One region of the Marinomonas mediterranea MMB-1 genome, then DNA from elsewhere that is predicted to be linked to it. Evidence: predicted binding sites of a transcription regulator. Region 1 holds the regulator's gene; each other region holds the start of a gene.
What was found. The regulator FNR, encoded in region 1, switches genes on or off when oxygen is low (the NO sensors DNR and NnrR bind a similar motif). The targets are predictions, from matches to a motif close to TTGATNTANATCAA.
Positions count from the first base shown of each region.

Region 1 (3,552 bases):
AATTGTCTCGAATTCCAGAAAAATAGAGTGGGTCTCGCGGAGATACTTTTCCTTAGATTACTATTAATAATTATTGTAAAAATTATACGTATAATTCTTTTAATCTTATTTCACAGCTCTTCACACCAACACCCAAACACCTGCCACAAGAAGCCAAGCTCACTGACGACTAGAACATTCCTTCACCCCTCTCAAATCTGACCACCTTCCAAAATCCGAATAACCAAACTGCAGTTTCCAATACGGAAATCAGTTTATTGACTCAGATCAGAAAACCACTTTTAGGAAAGAGTAAACTAAGTATTAGAAAATTTAATAGGACATACAAATGCTTTGGGATTCTAATCTAATCCAAAAATATAATATTTCCGGTCCGAGATACACATCCTATCCGACCGCACCTCAATTTACGGGTGATGTAAGCAAGATGGAATTGATTGGCAGAATGATGGAAGGATCAAACTTACCTATTAGTTTGTACTTTCATATTCCGTTCTGCGCTCATCTTTGTTACTACTGCGCTTGCAATAAAGTAGTGACTAAAAAATACGACAAAGGTGCAGAATATGTTGAGTTGCTTGCAGAAGAAATGCGTTTGCGCGCACTCATGCTAGATCGAGACAGAAAAGTAACTCAGCTGCATTTGGGAGGTGGAACCCCTACTTTTCTATCTGTCGATAATATGCGCACTCTTTTTAAGCATGTTGAAGAAAATTTCAACTTGGTAAAAGATGATAGCCAGGACTTTAGTATTGAAATTGATCCTAGAGAAGTCGATAACGCTCAACTTGTGCTTCTAAAAGAGTTCGGGTTTAACCGAGTTAGTCTTGGCATACAGGATTTCGATCCTGTCGTGCAAAAAGCAATCCATAGAGAACAAAGTCGAGAGCTTGTCGCAAAAGTGCTCGATGACGTGAGAACAGCGGGATTTAAGTCCGTTAACTTCGATTTAATCTATGGGCTTCCTCATCAGACGACCACCTCATTTATGCAGACTATTGACAGCGTCATTGAATTAAATCCTGAAAGGATTTCCGTATTTAATTATGCTCATCTCCCAAGTCGCTTTGCTGCCCAACGTCGTATAAACGATGAAGACTTACCTTCAGCTGACGAAAAAATGTCTATACTAAAAGAGTCGATCAATGCGCTAATGAGAGCGGGATATCGCTATATAGGCATGGATCACTTCGCAAAGCCAGACGATCCATTAGCCGTTGCCCAAGACAATCACGAATTACAAAGAAATTTTCAAGGATATACGACCAATGCAAATACTGATCTAATTGCCTTCGGCGTGTCAGCAATTAGCAAAATAGATGGAACTTACGTACAAAATCACTCTGATCTTGCACTGTATCAAAATAGCGTTGAGAATGGTCAACTTGCTATAATGAAGGGTTACATCAGCACGCGTGATGATATGATTCGTCATGATGTTATTATGAAGTTAATGTGTGACTTTTGTTTAGATTCGAGAGAAATAAGCACAAAATACCGCCTTAATTTTATGCACTACTTTACCAAAGAAATTGAGGGCCTTGAACAGCTTAAGAAAGACGGCATTGTAAGAATTGATCGAGAGACCGACCATATAATAATAACGGTAACCGCTGTTGGTCGATTACTGGTACGACGAGTATGCATGCTTTTTGACCAGTACCTAAACAAACAAACTACATTTTCAAAAATCATTTGAGATCAGGGAGCGTTCCATGGCGTACACACACACTCAGCAAAACAGATTTAACAGCAAGCTTACTTCTCAATGTCAGAATTGCAGTCTTGCTGCGCTATGCTTGCCCATTGCGTTGGTCGATGAAGACGTTAACCGACTTGATCAAATTATTGAGCGCAAGCGCCCCTTGAAGAAAGGTGAACTACTATTTCGCCAAGGGGAAAAGTTTGACTCAGTATTTGCTGTCAGAACCGGGACCTTAAAAACCTTTAATCTAACAGGAAATGGCGAAGAGCAAATCACAGGCTTTTATTGCCCGAGTGAGCTTTTGGGACTTAGTGGTATTAATAATGACATCTACCCTGTGTCAGCGAAAGCGCTTGAAACGACAACTGTGTGTGAGATCCCCTTTTCTCATCTAGAAGCACTCTCAGAGCAAATCCCATCACTAAAGCGACAGCTATTCAAGATTATGAGCCGCAAAATCTGTAACGATCAAGATATGATGGTATTGCTAGGTAAAAAAAGTGCAGATGAAAAAGTCGCTTCTTTTTTAATTAATTTATCCGATCGCTTTAAGCGCCGAGGCTATTCTGCAACTGCATTTAGACTTTCGATGTCACGCGGAGAAATTGGTAATTATCTCGGCCTAGCTGTCGAAACGGTAAGTCGTGTTATGACCCGCTTTCAGAAAAATGAGCTAATCCAAGTAGAGGGAAAAGAAATTACCTTAATCGATATCGATGAGATGCAAAAACTTGTTGGTAAGAACGAAGATTGTGATAGTATTTTAAAGTTTGAATAAAAGTAAAATGCTAAGGCACCTCTATTTATGCTTTACGATGATTTCTATGTAAAATCTCTAATTCGCACGGTTGAAGACTGGCCAAAACCAGGTATCAGCTTCCGAGACATTACCCCTATTTTTAGCGACCCTAAAGGGATGCGCATGGTGGTAGACGCATACGTACACCGATATATCGATAGTGATATTAGCCATATTGCTTGTATCGATGCTCGTGGTTTTTTGATTGCCTCAGTGTTGGCGTATGAACTTCGCAAGCCGCTTATACTAGTGCGAAAAAAAGGTAAGCTACCAGGCAAGACTATCTCACAATCGTATGCTTTAGAGTACGGTGAAGCCGAGCTTGAGATACAAGAAGGCAGTGTTCACGAAGGTGCACAAGTTTTGTTGTTTGATGACCTAATCGCAACGGGTGGAACGCTTTTCGCTGCTATGTCTTTGCTTAAACAGCAAGGCGCAAATATAAAGGAAGTCGCAGCAATCATCGATTTGCCTGATTTGGGTGGTAGTCAAAAAATACAAGCGTCAGAAACACCTGTATTTGCGTTATGCGCTTACGAAGGTGATTAAAAACACCTCGTAAAATACAGTACAAATAAAAAAGGTGGTCTTTTTAGACCACCTTTTTTATTTCTTTAGCCAAACAGCGCACTTACATTACAGCGACCTTTAAACTGACGCCACGTTAAGCTGCAAGCCTATTGAGCTTCCGCTGAATTAAAAGTCTGCCACAACACCTAGACCAATACCTTGGTTCATATCAACGGCATCATTTCGATTATCAAATTCGACACTGGTTTGTCCGTAACGAAGGAAAACACGAGCATTTTTCAATGTTTTGTATTCACCACGCACTTCGCCTTGCCATAGGTTTTCAACATTCTCAAAAGAAAGTACTTCTGGTGAGTAATACAATGAGCCGTATAGGCTAAAACGGTTTGCCTTTGGAAAAGTGTAGCGATAAAAGCCACCTAGACCGACTGCAACACCCGTATCATCTCCACCTGCATCGGCATCAACGGCAATAAAACGTACACCTAAACCAATTTGAAGCGGATAATCTTTACTT
Region 1 is NC_015276.1:2,377,110-2,380,661, reverse strand. Features, by position in the region: gene hemN (oxygen-independent coproporphyrinogen III oxidase) at 329-1,699, shown strand; gene fnr (fumarate/nitrate reduction transcriptional regulator Fnr) at 1,716-2,483, shown strand; gene MARME_RS10885 (adenine phosphoribosyltransferase) at 2,511-3,053, shown strand; gene MARME_RS10880 (YfaZ family outer membrane protein) at 3,201-3,552, opposite strand, start outside.

Region 2 (3,552 bases), 850 kb from region 1:
ACCGACGAAGGGCGTGAAAAATTCAAACAAGATTTGGAAGATACTCATGTGTTGTTTAAAGATTTTGTCGCGTCTCAGCGTGCTGTCTTGGACATTGAATCAGTTGCGACGGGCGAGACTTGGTACGGTAGCCAAGCGGTTGAAAACAAGTTAATCGACGAAGTGAAAACCAGTGACACCTACATTGTTGATCAGTATGACAATGCTAATGTATTCAAAGTAGAGTACAGCGAGCCAAAGTCGGTTGCAGAACGATTAGGGCTTTCTGTATTAAGTGCGGTAGAAGTAAAAGCAACGGGTTGGATTTCCCGTGTATTAAACAGCCGTGGCTTTTAACGCTGTTTTATTGCATTTCAACTAATCTTCCTTAAGTCCCTCGTTATTTAAGTTAAACGGCGATTTATCCTTTTGATTATAAATCGGCGTTTAACTTTGGTCATTTATTCACGATCCGTTATTTCTATTCCTTTCAAAATCAGCTGATATAAGGTTGCGAGTGTCTCGTTAAAAAACGCCTTATTGTTTAGATTTCTCCCTGTTATGGCTTCTATCTGCACTGCAAAGTCAGCGTAGTGCTGAGTGGTGGCCCAAATTGTAAATAACAGGTGATAGGGGTCTACTTTCTGCATTTTTCCCGCTTTGATCCAAGCGTGAATGACAGCGGCTTTCGCTTCAACTAGATCATGCAATGGTTTTTTTAATTCTGAGGAGAGCAGAGGTGCGCCATGAACGACTTCCATGCAAAAAAGGCGAGATTCTTCGGGGTTATCGCGAGACATTTCAAGTTTGACTTTGATATATCCTGAAATAGCTTCTATTGGATCTTGGTCTTCAGAAAAGCCTTCTAATGGCGTCACCCACACATCCAATACGTGTTTAATAACTTCAATATAAAGCTGCTCTTTACTGTTAAAGTGGTAGAGCAAATTACTTTTGGATACATCGGCAAGTTCTGCTACTTGATCAATACTGGTGCCACCCAATCCGCTGCGTGAAAAGAGCTCCAACGCCGCTTCCATAATTTTATTCTGCTTGTCTTGCTTCGCTGCAGATCGTCTTCTTTGTGTGCTTGCGCTATACGTGCGTGGCGATTTCTCTTTTTCTGTGTCGGGTGTGACGTTATCTGATGACATACTGCTTACTTCAATGGTTATAAAGCGTCCTAAACAGAGAAGGTTGTTTCTTTTTTCATTTCTCTATTCAGAAAAAGGCTTCTTTCATTGTAAAAGGTACACGTACTTTTATCCATAATTCCACTTTTATTTAGGGAAGGTGTGAACACTGCTCTTTGTGCCTAAAGCCTTTTGACGCACATTCTTTTTAAACCTGCCGTTTGCGCAAAATCGTACCTGCACAAAATTCGAGCAATAATCCTGACTTATTGATCCAGATTAGACCATTTGGTCTAAATTAGAAAATTTTAATTAGTTAACTTATTGAAAATAAAGGTTAATTTTTTTTGGCATGCATGATGCTAAGACAGAGGTATCTATGAGTAAAAGCAATTGAATAAAAGCAGTTAAATAAAAAGACAGCAAGATAAGAGAGGCGATTATGGACGTAGGTGTATTTATTCCGATTGGTAACAATGGCTGGTTGATTTCTAAAACATCACCGCAGTACAAACCGAGCTTCGATCTAAATAAAGAGATCGTCGTAAAAGCGGAGGAGTACGGCATGGATTTCGCACTGTCCATGATTAAGCTCCGAGGTTTTGGAGGTGAGACCGAGTTTTGGGATTACAACCTAGAATCCTTCACACTGATGGCGGGTCTTGCTGCGGTAACAAGTAAAATTCAACTCTATGCGACGGCAGCAACCTTGGTCTTACCACCGGCTATTATGGCGCGAATGGCGACCACGATCGACTCAATCTCAAATGGCCGCTTTGGTGTTAACTTAGTGACGGGTTGGCAGCGCCCTGAATATTCTCAGATGGGAATGTGGCCGGGTGACGAGTACTTCGCAAGCCGTTATGACTATCTAGACGAATACATCAAAGTCGTGAAAGAACTTTGGGCGACAGGAAAGAGCGATTTTAAAGGCGAGTTCTTTCAAATGGACGACTGCCGCATGCTCCCCAAACCTTCTCGTGAAATTCCAATTATATGTGCAGGGCAAAGTGCGTCTGGTATGGCGTTTACGGCGAAGCACGGCAACTATAACTTCTGTTTCGGTAAAGGGGTAAACACGCCAACCGCGTTTGCGCCAACGGCAGCGCGTTTGCAAGAAGCCGCTGAGAAAGCGGAACGAGAAGTGGATTCCGCCGTGCTGATGATGGTTATTGCAGACGAAACAGACGAGAAAGCAATGGCAAAGTGGGAGCTGTATAAAGAAGGGCAGGACTTTGGTGCGACCGACTGGATGACACAACAGGGCGCAGCCGACAAAAAATCTGGTAAAGATACCAACGTTCGTGACATGACGGACCCAACATCGGTTGTGAACTTCAATATGGGAACTTTAGTGGGGTCTTACGAAAAAGTAGCAGCAATGCTCGATGAAATCGCAACGGTACCGGGATGCGGCGGTGTGTTATTAACGTTTGACGACTTTATTCAAGGTATGGACGACTACGGTAAGAAGATCCAGCCACTTATGAAATCTCGCCAACATATTAATCATTCTGCGGCGGTTTAGAGTATGAGTACGAGCACGAGTGAAACAGTCAGTGAATTCACTGTGGCGGGTTACTGTGATGGCAGCAAGCCTAATGAAATCGTCTTACCCGCTAAGCCTGAACCGTTAGCCATCGATCTCTCTGAAACGGCGATTATCGTTGTCGATATGCAAAATGCCTACGCGACAAAAAACGGCTATTTAGACAAAGCGGGCTTCGATATCTCAAGTACGGGGCCGGTCATTGAGCAAACCGCCAAGGTTTTGAATGTCGCAAGGAAGGCCAATATGCCCGTTGTGTATTTTCAAAACGGTTGGGACCCTCAATATACCGAAGCGGGTGGGCCGGGGTCACCGAATTGGTATAAATCCAACGCACTCAAGACCATGCGCAAGCAACCTGAACTCATGGGAACGCTATTAGCAAAAGGGACATGGGATTACGAGCTGGTTGATGAACTGGCTCCGCAAGCTGGCGATATTGTCATTCCTAAAACGCGCTATAGCGGTTTTTACAACACAAACCTAGACAGCATGTTACGAAGTCGAGGGATTAAAAACCTCGTATTCACCGGCATAGCAACCAATGTTTGTGTCGAATCCACGTTGCGAGATGGCTTCTTTTTGGAGTACTTCGGCATCGTATTGGCTGACGCGACTCATCAGGCGGGATCGGATGCCATTCAAGCCGCGTCGCTTTACAACATTGAAACCTTTTTTGGCTGGGTGTCCGACGTTGATACTTTCTGCGAAAAGGTGGAACAGGTTTAGTTTTTAGTTTTTTTACAGGATTTGCGACTTACAACTTGAGAGGACTTTAACCATGAGTAAAAAATCAATCATTCCAGCAGGCACAGGCAAACCACTAGCACCTTATGTACCGGGCTCCATGGCGGATAACGTGCTGTATGTATCCGGTACTTTACCCTTTGA
Region 2 is NC_015276.1:1,529,605-1,533,156, forward strand. Features, by position in the region: gene sohB (protease SohB) at 1-336, shown strand, start outside; gene rutR (HTH-type transcriptional regulator RutR) at 441-1,133, opposite strand; gene rutA (pyrimidine utilization protein A) at 1,555-2,640, shown strand; gene rutB (pyrimidine utilization protein B) at 2,644-3,390, shown strand; gene rutC (pyrimidine utilization protein C) at 3,443-3,552, shown strand, end outside.
Region 2: a site for FNR is predicted at 1,382-1,395, ahead of rutA (pyrimidine utilization protein A). Genes of this name have one in related genera too.

Region 3 (3,552 bases), 770 kb from region 1:
CAGATTCTTAAAATTCGGGTCGAACCGCTAGAGTTCTCATTCCAGCAAGGGCAAATCCTGCCTGAACAACATAGCTACCTTGATCAGTTAAATGCCTTGATGACAGACAAGCCCGACAGTCAGGTAAAAGCATGCGGAATCGCCGTGCTGGGAGATTTAGGTGAAAGTGACGAACTCACCATTGCCGAACCAGAGCAACAAAACACCTATTTAAACGGCTTAGCAAATGAGAGAGCTAACGCCCTCAAAGACTATTTAGTAGGTAAGGGAATAGCTTCTAACCGTATTTTCGTATGTGCACCTCAAATCGATCGAGATGACGACGCTAAACCGAGGGTTGCGCTGAAGTTTTAATAAAAGACCCCTTAATTCAAACAAGTGCATTCAGAAAAGTTAATTCAGACCAAAGCATCTTGTCTCGACACAACAAAAAAACGCCTTATTCTTTAGCACTAGTCGCAAAGAATAAGGCGTTTTTTGGACCTGATTTTATATCTAGCAAAGCTCAAACAGCATTAAGAACATTCTTAATCTAAAGCTAACTGCTTAATAGCTCACTTAACAAGTCTGATGTCGATGAACTGCTACTCGTTCCGCCACTGGCAACGCTTTGGTACGCTTCGATACCTGGTGGAGGCGGTGGTGGAGGCGTACTTCCAGTTGAGGCTGGATCGTCACCATTGGCGATACTGGTTACCAACTCTTCGACTTCAACGCCCATGCTTTCAGCCATGGCGACAACAGAATCTGGCGCATTTTCAACCAGCTCATCAATGTCGTACTCACCACTTTCAACCGCTTCCAAGATCGACTCGCGATAGTCTTCTGCTTCTTCCATATCTTCAGACGAAAGCATAGACAAAGCACCACTTCCTGGAGGCGGTGGCGGTTGACTGCCCGAGGCGATCTCACTCGCCAGCTCTTCTAAATCAATGTCATTCTCTTCCGCATAGGCAATCAGCTCATCCGATGCCGAAGAAACAAGCTCCTCCGCATCAAAAGAGCCGTCCTCAACAGATTCTAAGACACTGTCGCGAAACGCGGCGGCCGCCTCTTTTTCGTCATCACTCATGCTCGACATTTTAGACATCAATGCACCGAGACTACTCACCTCAACGCTTGAGTTACTTAAATACGAACTTGATAATGAGTTTGAGCTGCTTGAACTCGCACTGGAAGCTTGCGTAAGCGCACTCAAACTAAAATTAGTGCTGGTACTGCTTATTTCCATTTTGGTTCTCCTAAAACACGTGGAATACCCATTCATTCCACACTTATTTTTTAGCAAACCTCATGCAAATAAAACGAAGCAATGCGTCACTCGTTGGTAAAATCTTCGTCAGCAAATTTAGCGAACTTTTCTCGTTAACACTAAGTTTTACAAAGATTGAGTAAAGATCCTACGTACCCAATATTTGATGATTTTTAGGGTGACAAAAAGCGGAAAATCATGAGCGCCGACAGGCAACCTCTGTCCGCTTAATAAAACCGACATAAAAGTTAAATATTTCCTCTTTTTTCATTAGAAACTGACTTAAATCAATCTATACTTATCGAGGTAGTCCTATTCTAAAAGATATCTTAAGTGAAAATTCCTACCAAGTAGGAAGAAAACTAATCGGAAAAACACAGCGTCCAAGGAGAACGGCATGCCGATAGAAAGTCACTCTTTAGCCAAAGAGCTTCCCGAATACAAAGAGGAGATACACCTACTTAAAACGTCTGATAATCATTTTAAAAAGCTGTTTGATGAGTATCACTACCTTGATCGTGAAATCGAGCAAATTGAAAAGGAGATTGTACTCGCCAGCACAATGGAAGAAGAAGAGTTCAAAAAACGTCGACTTTTGTTGAAAGATACACTGTTTCACTACCTACAAAAGTCTCAAAATCAACGCCTAGCAGAAAGCGCCTAGGGCAAATACGTAAATAGATTGCTGTGGTCTAAATTCTAACCACCCTATTCTAAAGAAGCCCCTGCAATGCTGTATCGCAGGGTGCCAGTTCTACCTCAAGCCAACACTTATTCAACCCACATCAACAGACCTTCTAAACTCGATCTTCAACAATGCACATCGGCGTATTGGCAATAGGATCAAGGTGAACCTGTGCTTGAACTTGAAATACTCGCTTTAGCATATCCTCGGTAATCACCTCACTCGGAGCGCCTTGATACAAAAGCGCTCCAGCTTTCATAATAACGAGGTGGTCACAATACCGAGCAGCTTGGTTGATATCATGCAGAACCGTAACAACAGTTTTACCTTGCTTATTTAATTCCTGCAAAATGGCCATTAATTCAACTTGATGATTGATATCCATATAAGTAGTGGGTTCATCAAGCAAAACATAAGGCGTGTCTTGTGCGAGCACCATTGCCAACCACACACGCTGACGCTGGCCGCCAGACAAATCCGAGACATATCTATCTTTTAACTCAAATACGCCAACCTGCTTCATAACATCATTCACAATATCCGCGTCTTTACGCTGAAGCTTGCCCCAAAAACCAGTATAAGGACTTCGTCCATACGAGACTAATTCCCTTACGAGAATCGCTTCAGGAATAGGCTGAGTTTGAGGAAGCAGTGCGATTTGAGTGGCGAGATACTTAGGAGAAAGTGACGCGATATCTTGCCTATTCCAATTGACTGAGCCATGAGTCGGTGTGATGATTCGAGAAATGGATTTCAACAAGGTCGACTTACCACAGCCATTCGGCCCAAGCAGCGCCGTAATTTTACCATCCGGTATGGTTAACGTGACATCCTCTATAACGCGATGGCCTTTGTAGCCCAATTGAACATTTTGAAAATGAATCGACATGACTTATCTCATTTTAACCAATAACCAAAGAAAGTAAGGCCCGCCCAGTATGGCCGTCACAATACCCGCGGGCAGCTCAATCGGTGGATCAATAGTACGCGCAACCAAATCCGCTAATAAGAGAATATTTGCACCCACTAACATGGCCGCAGGCAATAAATACTGATGCCGCCCACCCACTAAAAACCGAGCTAAATGAGGGGAAACAAGCCCTAGAAAACTAATCGGGCCACAAATTGAAACACAGGATGCGGTCAATCCAACCGATATTCCAATCGCCATTTTCTTGGTTCGATTGGGCGACGCCCCAAGCGTCACTGCACTCTCCTCTCCCAAGTCGATTAAATTGATTCTTTTGGCAAGCATTACGCCACACGGCAACAAAATAACCCAAGGAAGAATCAACCCGACTTGACGCCAACCACGTCCCCAAAGGCTGCCTGTTAACCAAAGCAACGCATTGTTAATATCGAGCGGGTGAACCAACATAATGAAATCAATCGCGCTCGCAAACAAGGCAGCGATTGCGACGCCTGTAATGGCGAACTTAACATTACCACTGCGCGAACCAACCAGATACCAAAGCAACACTGCTGCCAGTAATCCCCCAGCCAGCGCGACCTGAGGTAACCACATCATGTTAGCCGCCGGAAAAAATGTCATAAACGCAACGGCAGCCAACCCGGCGCCATGATTGATCCCCAGAATATCGGGCGAAGCAAGCGG
Region 3 is NC_015276.1:1,602,954-1,606,505, reverse strand. Features, by position in the region: gene MARME_RS07225 (DUF748 domain-containing protein) at 1-354, shown strand, start outside; gene MARME_RS07220 (hypothetical protein) at 539-1,231, opposite strand; gene MARME_RS07215 (YdcH family protein) at 1,650-1,916, shown strand; gene fecE (Fe(3+) dicitrate ABC transporter ATP-binding protein FecE) at 2,050-2,826, opposite strand; gene fecD (Fe(3+) dicitrate ABC transporter permease subunit FecD) at 2,830-3,552, opposite strand, start outside.
Region 3: a site for FNR is predicted at 1,530-1,543, ahead of MARME_RS07215 (YdcH family protein). Genes of this name have one in related genera too.

Region 4 (3,552 bases), 1.2 Mb from region 1:
GTATTCGCTTGGCACCACAGAAAGACTGGGATGTTAATCAACCCAAACAATTGAGCAAGGTACTTAATGCGTTAGAAAGCATTCAAGAGCAATTCAACGCGGCCCAATCAGGAGGTAAAGCCGTTTCTTTAGCGGATGTGATTGTGCTTGCCGGTAGCGTGGCGATAGAAAATGCTGCAAAAGCCGCTGGAACCACATTGACGGTACCTTTCACGCCAGGTCGGATGGATGCAACGCAGACGCAGACAGACGTTGAATCATTCAACGTGTTAGAACCTGTTGCAGACGGCTTTAGAAATTACCTGAAGCAGAGTTACTCTGTGGCGACAGAAGCCTTATTGATCGATAAAGCGCAACTGTTGACTCTTTCAGCGCCTGAAATGACGGTCTTGGTAGGCGGATTGCGAGTACTGGATACCAATGCAGACGGTTCCAAGCATGGTGTTTTAACGAATCAACCGGGTGTGTTGTCTAATGATTTCTTTGTAAATCTTGTCGATATGAGCACAACGTGGATTCCAACGTCAAAAGAGGCCGAGATATTTGAAGGTCGTGATCGAAGTACAGGAAAAATACGCTGGACAGGCACTCGCGCCGATCTAGTGTTCGGTTCAAACTCACAATTGCGAGCGTTAGCGGAAGTGTATGCGACTAACGAAGGAAACGAGCGATTCGTGCACGATTTTGTGAAAGCGTGGGTGAAAGTGATGAACCTTGATCGCTTCGATCTCTAAGCAAGTAATAACAAACAGCTCGCAAGTGTAGGTCACTTGCGAGCTGTTTTTCTTTATTAAAGAGGTTTTTTTCTAAATAAGTAGGATCTTAAAACGTATAACCCGCTGAAATCATGGCAACAATAGGGTCGATTTCAGTATCGAAGTTTCCAACGCCTTTTACTTTTACCGTGGTATCTATGTCAATGTACCAAATAGACGCGTTGGCAAACCATTTGTCATTGATACTCACGTCAATACCCGCTTGTGCTGCCAGTCCAAACGAATCATCTAACTCTACGTCACTGCCTTTTATTTTTCCGTAGCTTTTTTCGTCGAAGAAGACGGTGTAGTTTAAGCCTGCTCCGAGGTACGGGCGGATTTCGCTATCGGCTTGTCCAAAATAGTATTGCGCCATGAAGGACGGTGGAAGGTGAGAAACTTCGGCTATTTTTCCCAGCCCGTTTGTTTTTACTTCATGCGTAAATGGGGTGGCTGCGAGTACTTCAAAGCCAATATTGTCAGTAAACATATAAGACAACGTAGCGGCAATTTGCGTATTGTCATCGATTTCAAGCTCGCCGCTGCCAGCCACATCGTCGCTGCTTTCTTGAGGGATGACCGTGCCTAAACCGCCTCGAACGAGCCAAGATCCAGCCTCGTGAGCCAGTACACCTGTAGAGGCTAATGTGGCGCTGGTTAATAGAGAAGCAAGTGCTACCGTTTTCGTTAAATTCATGATGTGCTCCTTTGATGCAACGTAGTAAGTGTTGTCAAAGTACGCCTTCTGGGAATTAATTTATTAACCTAGATCAATAAATTACCGGCCCATAACGGCGGTTAGGTCGATGACTGCATTAAGTCATATTGTTGATTAACTGCTGAAACTTTCCTTATTTTCAAAAAAATTAGTTTTTACTTTTAACTCGCGCTTATTGGTGTGTATTGGGGCTTGCCTGACTCTTGTGTCACTCATGTGCCTCTCATATGCGATAGCAATCAAATGACGCTTGTGTCTGCTTGGATTGATTCAATTTCGTTGCATCTCTATACTGCGTTGCCATGACAAAACGAAATACCCCTGCACGTTCAAATAGCCGCTCCGCTAAGCCTCGTAAAACGACACGAAAGCGCCCACCTGCAAGAAAGAAAAAGCCGACTAAGCCATCATGGTTGAAGCGAGCGTTTGCTTTTTGGTTTAAGTGGCTATTGCTTTTAGGTTGTATTGCCTTGCTACCTTTTATGGGGTGGCTTTGGGTTTTAGATCAGGAAGTAACGAATCGATTTGAAGGGCAAAAATGGCAAGTGCCTTCTGAGGTTTACAGCGCGCCGGTGGTCTTGAAATCTGGCTCTCGATGGACCAAAAAAGAGCTAGAAGACTTGCTAAATGATGCCGGCTATCGGTTTGGCAAGAACAGCCAAGAAGTCGGTTGGGCAGCAAGAAGCCGAACTAAAGTCAGCGCTAACTTGCGCCCCTACACGAATGCCGATGGTCAGCATAAAGGCCAGCGTCTTATTTTTTCTTTCCCGAATGGCGTGCTGAAAATACAGAGTTTGACAGGAGCTCCTGTTAAAACGGCCTATTTAGAACCTCAAGTGATCGGCTATCTCTATGGTGGTAGTTCTGAACAGCGAGAGATTTTAACCTATGAGCAGATTCCATCTACTCTCATTGAAATATTAACTGCGACGGAAGATAGAAACTTCTTTAGCCATCATGGAATCAGTTTGATGGGGATCGCTCGTGCGGCGTGGGTGAACGTAAGTCATGGAAGTCGGGTTCAAGGTGGTTCTACTTTAACTCAGCAATTGGTTAAGAATATGTTCCTCACATCGGAACGTACGTACACCCGTAAAATTACCGAAGTCTTCATGAGTCTTTTGTTGGAGTACCATTATAGTAAGCAAGAAATCCTCACCGCTTATATGAACGAGGTATACCTTGCTCAACTTGGGAGTAGAGAGTTACGAGGCTTCGCAGCAGCCAGTCGCTATTTTTTCGGGCGCCCGTTAAAAGAACTTAACATCAGTGAATATGCTTTACTGGTTGGTATGGTAAAAGGCCCCTCTCTTTATAACCCTAAGCGCAACACAGAGAGGGCGAAAGAGCGGCGTAACGTTGTTATTAATTTGTTGGTTGAGCAGCAAAAGCTTGAGGTTGCAGACGCGCGAATACTGAAGAGAGAACCGATTCGCTTGAGTCAAACCAATAAACAACGTTCTATGTTTGGCGACTATCTGGATGTTGTTCAAATGCAGCTTGAACGTGATTTTGACCGTTCAGTATTAGCGACCGAGAATTTAAAAATTTACACCGGCATTGATGTACGTGCACAACGAGCGGCGACGAGCGCATTGCGGGAGAGTGCGAAACGTATTTCTAAGAGAGATAACGCATTGAAGCAACTCCAAGGCGCGATGGTCGTTACGGATCGCGAGACAGGCTACGTAAAAGCGATTGTCGGATCCACTCAACGCGTGTATACCGGGTTTAACAGAGCGCTTGGTGCTGTTCGGCCAATCGGCTCTTTAGTGAAACCCCCAATTTATTTGAGTGCATTAGCGAGCGGGCGTTTTACTTGGTGGAGTAGAGTGGAAGACAAGCGGCAATCCATTAATTTGGGCGGCAATGTATGGCGTCCTGAAAACTATGACCGTAAAGAGCACGGTGAAGTGCCTCTTTATATGGCACTGGCTAAATCGTATAACCTTGCTACGATTGATTTAGTAACCAAAATTGGTTTTTCGAGAGTGGAGCAGGTATTAAAAGATTTAGGCGTTAAGCGACCGTTTAGAATGGTGCCTTCTGTTGCATTGGGAGCAATAGAACTGTCGCCGT
Region 4 is NC_015276.1:1,221,944-1,225,495, forward strand. Features, by position in the region: gene katG (catalase/peroxidase HPI) at 1-734, shown strand, start outside; gene MARME_RS05520 (OmpW family outer membrane protein) at 823-1,452, opposite strand; gene MARME_RS05525 (transglycosylase domain-containing protein) at 1,776-3,552, shown strand, end outside.
Region 4: a site for FNR is predicted at 1,516-1,529, ahead of MARME_RS05520 (OmpW family outer membrane protein). Genes of this name have one in related genera too.